2 linked regions of the Bdellovibrio bacteriovorus HD100 genome follow. The protein of the gene in region 1 interacts with the protein of each later gene in a pairwise test. Links are inferred from orthologs where the notes say so. Each region holds a gene or a part of one and is shown on either strand. Other genes may lie near its edges.

Region 1 (3,559 bases):
CATCGTTCTATCATCTACGAAATCGATGTCGCTGCCAATAGGAACTCCATGGGCAATGCGAGAAAGTTTCAAGCCTTTGCCCTGCAGCTGCTTTGCCAGGTACAAAATGGTGGTGTCGCCCTCAAGGTCTGCATCCAATGCAAGGATGATTTCCTTGATCGCAGGACCTGTGCCGCTCAAACCGTCTTCAACACGGTCGATCAGCTCTTTGATTTTCAATTCTTTGGGACCGATGCCTTCCAGTGGGGAAATCGCCCCATGCAAAACATGGTAGCGGCCACGGAATGCGCCCGAAGATTCAATTCTCATGATGTCGGAGGGTTCTTCAACCACACAGATGGATTCATCCGAACGGTGAGAATCCTCACAATAGCGGCAGATATCCGTGTCGGTGTAGTTGAAGCAGGTTGGGCAGTCGTGAACTTCAGCCTTGACGCGCAAAAGCGCCTCACTCAAACGCTCCGGGTATTCGTTCCCGGTGCGCAGAATGTAATAAGCCAGACGCTGAGCAGTCTTCGGCCCGATACCAGGCAGACGGCTCAACTCGTGGACTAATTTTTCAAGGGCAGAAATATGTAACACTTACTACTCCAGCTTCGGACGCCCGTGGCGCCCTCAGCACTGTGGCCGCAGGCCAGCCTTAGAACATTCCTGGGATATTTAGGCCGCCAGTGATTTTTTCCATTTCTTTAGCGGAAGTATCACGGGCTGTTTTAACTGCTTCGTTGGTTGCAGACAGGATCATGTCCTGAAGCATCTCAACATCGCCAGCTTTCAAAACTTCAGGGTCGATGGTCAATGCCGTGATCAAGTGGTCGCCGTTCACTTTTACTTTTACAGCGCCGCCACCGGAAGTTGCTTCGTACTCAACTTTTGCAAGTTCTTCCTGGGCTTTCTTCATTTTCATCTGCATTTGGTTGGCTTGCTTCATCAGCTGGGCCATTCCGCCGGGCATACCCTTCATAAAATCTCCTTTTTTAGTGGCCGCGCTTGTTCAGTTCAACGATGGACTTGATCTGTCCCTTGAACACGGTTTGAGCGGCTTTAACCATCGGGTTTTCAATGATCTTGTTGCGCAGATCCTCTTCGGCCATCTGCACTTTTTTCTGCTGGATGGCTTGGGCGGATTCGCCGACCTGATCACGACTCATCAATACTTCAAAAGAATACCCAGCACCCCAGTACGAATCAATAAATCCCTGTAGTTTTTTGCGCACTTGGGCGTCAGCCATTTGGTCTTTCAGAAAGGCCAATTTCACAGGAACGCCAAGGCTGATCAGCTTTCCCTCTTCCTTAACAAACAGTAAATTTTCCACTTTCGCTGCAAACAAAGCGTCGTCCTGACGAAGCAGTTCAACAAAGTTCACCCAGCGCTCTTTAGAGGTGGAACCAGAGGCAATTTTCGGTTTGCTTTCAACAACCGGAGTTGGTTGAGCTGCCGGAACCGGAGCGGCCGGTGCGGTCGCCGCAGGCTTTGCCGCTGGTGCGGGATTTGATTTCAGGGAAGAGGCCGCGGAAGAAGCTTTGTTCAGTGCTGCCTTCATCGCCTCAAGACCGGTCGGTCCATCCAGAACCTTCTGGGATTCTTCGATGCGATCATGTCCTTTTACGGGAAGGCTTACCGGCGGAACGTAGGGCCTGGCCCCACCTGCGCTGTGAGAGGGGATAGCTCCGCCTTGCAACAAAGTCTTCAGATCCACAAGTTTGGGAGCAGAAGCCATGCGCAGCAAAGTCACTTCAAGTACAATGCGAGGGTCCTGGGCGCGCGGAATGTCCGAGCCCCCCTTCAAAGCCATGTCGAAGAGCATGTGAATGTCTTCTTCCGGCAGACGCTGAGCCATTTCGCTCAAAGCCTGCAGTTCAGAGTCCGGCATTTCCAGAATCTGACTGGCTTGGGCTTCAGATACTTTGATCAGAAGCAGGTTGCGGATCATTTCCAAAAGATCCTGAGAATACAAGTGCGGCTCAAAACCGGCCGCAGCGATTTTCTCAATCACTTTCAAAACCGCCTGAGAGTTGCGATCAATCAGGGCGTTCAAAGTTTCAAAAAGCAAAGCCCGGTCCGTCAGACCCAGGATTTCAACCACACTGGCGCGGGTTAAAGGACCGTTGGCAAAAGTGATCACCTGATCCAGCAAACTTTGCGAGTCACGCATGGATCCGTCACCTTGACGAGCCACCACCCACAAAGCCTCATCATCCGCCGTCACGCCTTCGCGATCACAGATCAGTTTCAGGCGTTCGGTGATAGAGCGGGTGGAGATACGGCGGAAATCAAAACGCTGACAGCGGGACAGAATCGTCTGCGGGATCTTGTGCACTTCGGTGGTGGCCATGATGAACACCACGTGAGCCGGCGGCTCTTCCAATGTCTTCAACAGGGCGTTGAAGGCGCTGGTGGAAAGCATGTGCACTTCGTCGATGATATAGATTTTGTATTTTCCACTGGAAGGCATGAAAGCCACAGTGTCGCGAAGTTCACGGATCGCATCCACACCGTTGTTGGAAGCTCCATCGATCTCGATCACGTCAATGCTGGAACCGCCCGCGATCTCGTTGCACGAATAGCAGTCATTGCACGGAACAAAGTTCTGGGCATTCGGACAGCGAAGAGCTTTGGCAAGGATACGGGCAGAAGAAGTTTTTCCTGTACCACGCGGACCTGTGAAAAGCAGGGCGTGAGGCAAGCGACCGTTTTTAAGAGCATTGGAAAGTGTTTGGGTAATATGATTTTGCCCGACAACGTCGGTAAATGATTGGGGACGCCATTTGCGTGCAATCACCTGATAAGACAAAATCCACCCCTCAAGATCATGAAACAGGAAAAAAAAGTGGCCGAGCACCCCATATCACATAGTCCCTCGAGTGCCGTTGCTTCCTTCCGGACCTAGCGGGATTCGTCAAGAGAGCTATTGTATGGGACCCGGCCACCGCTGGATGTATCCCATTGGTGGGGGGATTACATTCGATAACTCGCCGCGCATTTCAGTTAGTTTGGGAACCCCGTTAATCGGGCACGCCGTCCGGGCTCTGCTGGCGCCGGGGCGGGGCCCCGGTTCGGGCCATCGTGGCCCCGCCAGAGGCCCTCCTTCGGGGGTTCCCCTCCCAAACTAACTGAAATACCCGAAGTTAGCGAAAATACGGGGGAATGGGGTAACTGGGCGGTGGTGCTTTGGGGGATTGTTGGCTGGCCCTGCGGGCGCCGCGGTTTTTCTGGCTGGCCTTCGGCGCCGCTTTTTTGGGGCTTGGCCCCTTTCCCCCCTTTTGGGGCTTTGCCCCTTGCCCCCGGGAGAGGGGTGGGAGTGAGGGGAGGGTTAACTGGGAATTGTTGGGGTGGGTCGTTGCTTGCTGTTCCTCAATCCTTGCGCGAGGATTATTCAACTTACCGAGGTGAAACCTATGATGAAATTGATCCTTTCCCTGTCCCTGATCAGCTCCTTTGCTTTTGCTCAATCCGTCGGCGTGAAAGACATCCCGGCTGATGGTGACACCACCATCGAAATCAAAAAAGGCTCTAAAACCCAAAACGAATACGAAGTCATCCAAAGCGAAGACGAAG
Region 2 (4,385 bases), 1.6 Mb from region 1 along the record:
TTCCAGCAGGCGGCCTTCCTTGACTAGAAACCCCTGAGGATTCTTGTCCAGCGGCAACCACCAGCGATAACTGCGACCTTCAACACGGTCCTGCCAGCTGACCAGCGGAAGCACCACTGGCACCGCCTCATTTTCATTCAAAAGAGAATTATCCTGAAGCATCTGCTTCAGATCCTTCAATGACACTTTCATCGCCACGGACATCTTGAACTCATCGGCGTTTTGAGTCAGCGCCGATGGTTTTGTAAACGGGATGTAGCGTGCGGAGTTGCGGATGATTTTATTCTGGATCAGGGTTTTATTTTTCAGGAAGCGGTCGTTACCGATCAGCTCCTGAATGATTTCTTCAGAGACTTTCTGGGAGGCCTCATCCTGAATGACTCTTTTCGCCACCTGCGGATTGGTTTCTTTGGAAACCCCGGAATAGGTGCGATCCACCAGTTCTGCCTGCTGGGCCAGGGCGGTGCCATTCAAGATCATCATCAACGCTGCTGCAACCACACTTACTAAACGCATTCCTAGCTCCTCAACTCGATAAAGTCCGTTCTTCCAAACAGGGAATGAACACCTTCAAAGAATTCATTGTTCACATTGATCCCCTGCGCCTCTTCCATCTCCATCAGGACACGACGGTTGAGCTCGCCCAACTCGATTTCCAGACTGACCGAGGTTGCTCCCGGATAGTCCTTCATCAAAGACTGCAAACGAGGGTAATCATCAGGATTAATCTTATCCAATCTTAAGACCATTCGCTTGGTTTTTTTAAGGATATCTTCCAATGGAGAGACCGTATCAACCATGATTTTGGCGGATCCTTCCTCCACTTCCAGACCACCCCCGACCAGGACCGGCCTTTCATCGCGCAACTGGGCTTCAAATCGCGCATAGGAATCCGGGAAGATCACCAGCTCGCAGCTGCCCGTCAGGTCCTCGACCTTGCCGAACGCCATGCGAGTTCCCTTTTTAGTGATCAGCTCACGAAGCTCTGTGATTAGCCCCGCCACCACGACACGTTTTTTACCCGCATCACGGTTCTTCCAGTCTTTTTTGGCCGCCTTCAGAGCTTCCGCCTCAGGACTGCCCGGAGCCGGCATCTGCGCCGGCAGATCAATCACTTTGCACGTTGTCCAAAGCTCGGAAAGCGTGTCAAACCCCTTCAAGGGGTGATCACTCAGGTAAAAGCCCAGAACTTCCTTTTCGTAAGTCAAAGACGCCGTTCGTGCCCAGGGTTTTACTTCTTCCAAAGTCACTTTGGTTTCCGTCGATGGTCCCAGGTCAAACAACGAAGACTGCCCCATTTCACGGTCTTTTTGCAGACCGATGGCACGATCCAGATATTTCTGATAGCCGGCAACCAACTGCGCACGGTGCGCCCCGAAACCATCAAAAGCCCCGGCCTTGATCAGACACTCGATCACTTTTTTATTCACACGACGGGTGTCGATGGAATTAAAGAATTCATCCAAAGAGTTGAATTTTTTCTCGGGCAGATTATTGCGGGCCTCAATGATGGCCTCGACCGCATTCTGCCCCACGCCCTTGATCGCCCCCAGGCCGAAGTAAATTTCATCGCCATGAACATCAAACAGATAATCCGAGAAGTTCACGCTTGGCGAACGCACGGTCAGACCACGCTTGGTGGCATCCTTGGAGTATTTTACGATCTTTTCCGTATCCGAAAGCTCGGTACTGAGAAGAGCGGCGAAGAATTCCGCCGGGTAATGACATTTCAGCCAGGCCGTCTGAATGGTGACGACCGAGTACGCAGCGGCGTGGGATTTATTGAAACCGTAATCGGCGAACTTGTACATCAGATCAAACAGATCTGATGAACGTTGTTTATCATGCCCGCGTTCAATCGCCCCTTTCATGAAGCGTTCGCGGTGCTGATCCATCTCCTCTTTGATCTTCTTACCCATCGCACGACGAAGCATATCCGCTTCACCCAGAGAGTATCCGGCAATGCGCGAGGCGATACCCATAACCTGTTCCTGATAGACCATGATCCCGTAGGTCTCGGACAGAACTTCACGGGTGTCTTCCAAAAGGTATTCCACCGGCGCCTTACCGTGTTTACGATCGGTAAAGTCCGGAATGTTCGCCATTGGACCCGGTCGGTACAACGACGTGATCGCAGTAACATCGGCAAACGAAGAAGGACGGATTTTACGGGTGGCATCGGTGATGCCCTCACCCTCAAACTGGAACACCCCGGCGGTATCCCCGCGGGACATCATTTCGAAGGTCGCCGCATCCGTCATTGGAATCATCTGTGACTGGATTTTTTTGCCACGGTTTTTCAAAATCAGCTTCAAAGCATGATTGATATGGGTCAGGGTCTTCAGACCCAGGAAGTCAAACTTGATCAGACCGATTTTTTCGGCGTGCTTCATGTCGTACTGAACAACCTGCTCGCCGTCAGCACCCTTATAGAGCGGAGCATGACGAACCAGCTGTCCGTCGGCGATGATAACCCCGGCGGCGTGGATACCAGCATGGCGAACCATCCCCTCCACCCGCTGCGCCAGATCCATCAGTGTGTTCACTGTTGGATTCATCTCCATCATCTCGCCAATACGAGGTTCCATTTCCATGGCCTCTTTGAGATTGATGCCAAGTTTTTCCGGAATCAGTTTTGTCACGGCATCGACTTCCGGGAAGGTCATCCCCAGAACGCGTCCCACGTCCTTGATCGCGGCACGGGCCTGCAACTTACCGTAAGTGATGATCTGGGAAACAGACTCCTGACCATACTTGCGGGTTACATACTGAATCACCTCCTGGCGACGATCCTGACAGAAGTCGATATCGAAGTCGGGCATCGAGATACGTTCTGGATTCAGGAAACGCTCAAACAGAAGGAAATTAGGAAGCGGATCCAAATCCGTAATACGCAAAACATAAGCAACCAGAGAGCCGGCACCGGAACCCCGCCCCGGCCCCACCGGAATGTCATTCACCTTCGCCCAGTTGATGAAGTCTTGGACGATCAGGAAGTAACCGTTAAAACCCATACGATCGATAATACCCAACTCATATTCCAGACGCTTGTCGTACTCTGGAATTTTGTCTTCCGGTATCATCTCGCCACGCGCGGCGGCCTCTTCAAAGCGCACCAAAAGGCCTGCTTTGGCTTTGCGGGCGATGTCTTCCTTCAACGACAAACCATCGTCTGTCGGGAATGTTGGAAGGTGATAGATCGGTTTTCCCTGATCATCTTTCAGCTTGAATTTAACATCGCAGCGTTCAGCGATTTGCAGAGTGTTGGCGATTGCTTCCGGCACATCAGCAAAAAGCTCGGTCATCTGCTCTGGCTTTTTTAAATAAAACTCATCCGTGCCCAGACGGAAACGGGATTCGTCACTTAAAGTTTTATTCGACCCGATACAGATCAAAACTTCCTGAGCCATCTGATCATCCTGAGTCATGTAGTGCACGTCATTGGACGCCACGACAGGAACTCCGGTGATCTTGGAAGCTTCCAGCAGGAATGGATTCAGACGATCCCATTCCGCAACACCGGTGCGGCACATTTCAAGATACAGACGATCGTTGAAGATTTCTTTCAGCTGACGAATTTTCGCCAACGCCGCATCCGGACCTTCACGCAGGAAGGACTCTGCAACTTCACCGCGCAAGCCGCCCGTCAAACAGATCAGATTTTCGTTGTACTGCTGAATGACTTCGTAATCGATACGAGGCTTCCAGTAAAAGCCCTCTTGGTAGCCGATGGAAGAAAGTTTACACAGATTACGATAACCATCATTGTTCTGCGCCAGAAACACCAAGCGGCGTGGCCCGGTGTTGACCTGATCACGATCCTGCTTTTTTTCAAGACGAGAACCTGGCGCGATGTACGCATCCAAACCCAGAATTGGTTTTACGTTGTTATCCTTACAGGCAAAGAAAAATTCAACAGCACCGAACATGTTGCCGTTGTCAGTAAGGGCCACCGCGGGCATCTGCATGGCCGCTGCTTTTTTGGCAATGGCTTTAACCCGGCATGCGGCTTCCAAAAGGGAATATTCTGAGTGGACGTGTAGATGAACAAAAGACATGACAATTTCATATCTTAGCCCCCTTTTTGTTTCAATAAAAGGGGGTGTTTAGGTCACACTTCTCTCGGCGCGTTAAAAGACCCCAAGTTGCACCAAAGGTTGAATGGAAACTCCGCCCGGAATTTGAGCAGACCCCAGATCCAATCTGTCGTTTTTAACGGGAATTTTGATGGTTTTTGAGCCCAGACCTGCATCAATCGTGACTGTGAGAATAACTCCAGAAACCTGCGCCGGATGGGTCGCCCCATCGATATTCCAAAGTGTCGCCTGATCGTCGCGGAATTCGATTTTATCACTGTTCGGAGCTGCCGGGTCTTTTTCAAGTTT

Evidence for each region. The genes of interacting proteins can lie anywhere in the genome.
Region 2: the proteins of dnaX (region 1) and dnaE interact in binary tests that used the Escherichia coli proteins (3 or more experiments, as listed by UniProt). The link is inferred for Bdellovibrio bacteriovorus HD100 from one-to-one orthologs.

The regions. Positions count from the first base shown.
Region 1 is NC_005363.1:3,606,387-3,609,945, reverse strand. Bases 387-3,309 are described here. They hold dnaX (DNA polymerase III subunit gamma/tau), read right to left. Parts: upstream 2,796-3,309; coding sequence 978-2,795; downstream 387-977. Other genes in these bases: BD_RS17060 (YbaB/EbfC family nucleoid-associated protein), read right to left, coding at 641-964; recR (recombination mediator RecR), read right to left, coding at 387-582. Also shown: more of recR, read right to left, coding at 1-386; BD_RS17050 (hypothetical protein), read left to right, coding at 3,400-3,559. UniProt on the Escherichia coli protein: Part of the beta sliding clamp loading complex, which hydrolyzes ATP to load the beta clamp onto primed DNA to form the DNA replication pre-initiation complex.
Region 2 is NC_005363.1:1,984,592-1,988,976, forward strand. Bases 319-4,385 are described here. They hold dnaE (DNA polymerase III subunit alpha), read right to left. Parts: upstream 4,059-4,385; coding sequence 519-4,058; downstream 319-518. Other genes in these bases: BD_RS09485 (hypothetical protein), read right to left, coding at 319-516; BD_RS09495 (hypothetical protein), read right to left, coding at 4,131-4,385. Also shown: more of BD_RS09485, read right to left, coding at 1-318. UniProt on the Escherichia coli protein: DNA polymerase III is a complex, multichain enzyme responsible for most of the replicative synthesis in bacteria. This DNA polymerase also exhibits 3' to 5' exonuclease activity. The alpha chain is the DNA polymerase catalytic subunit.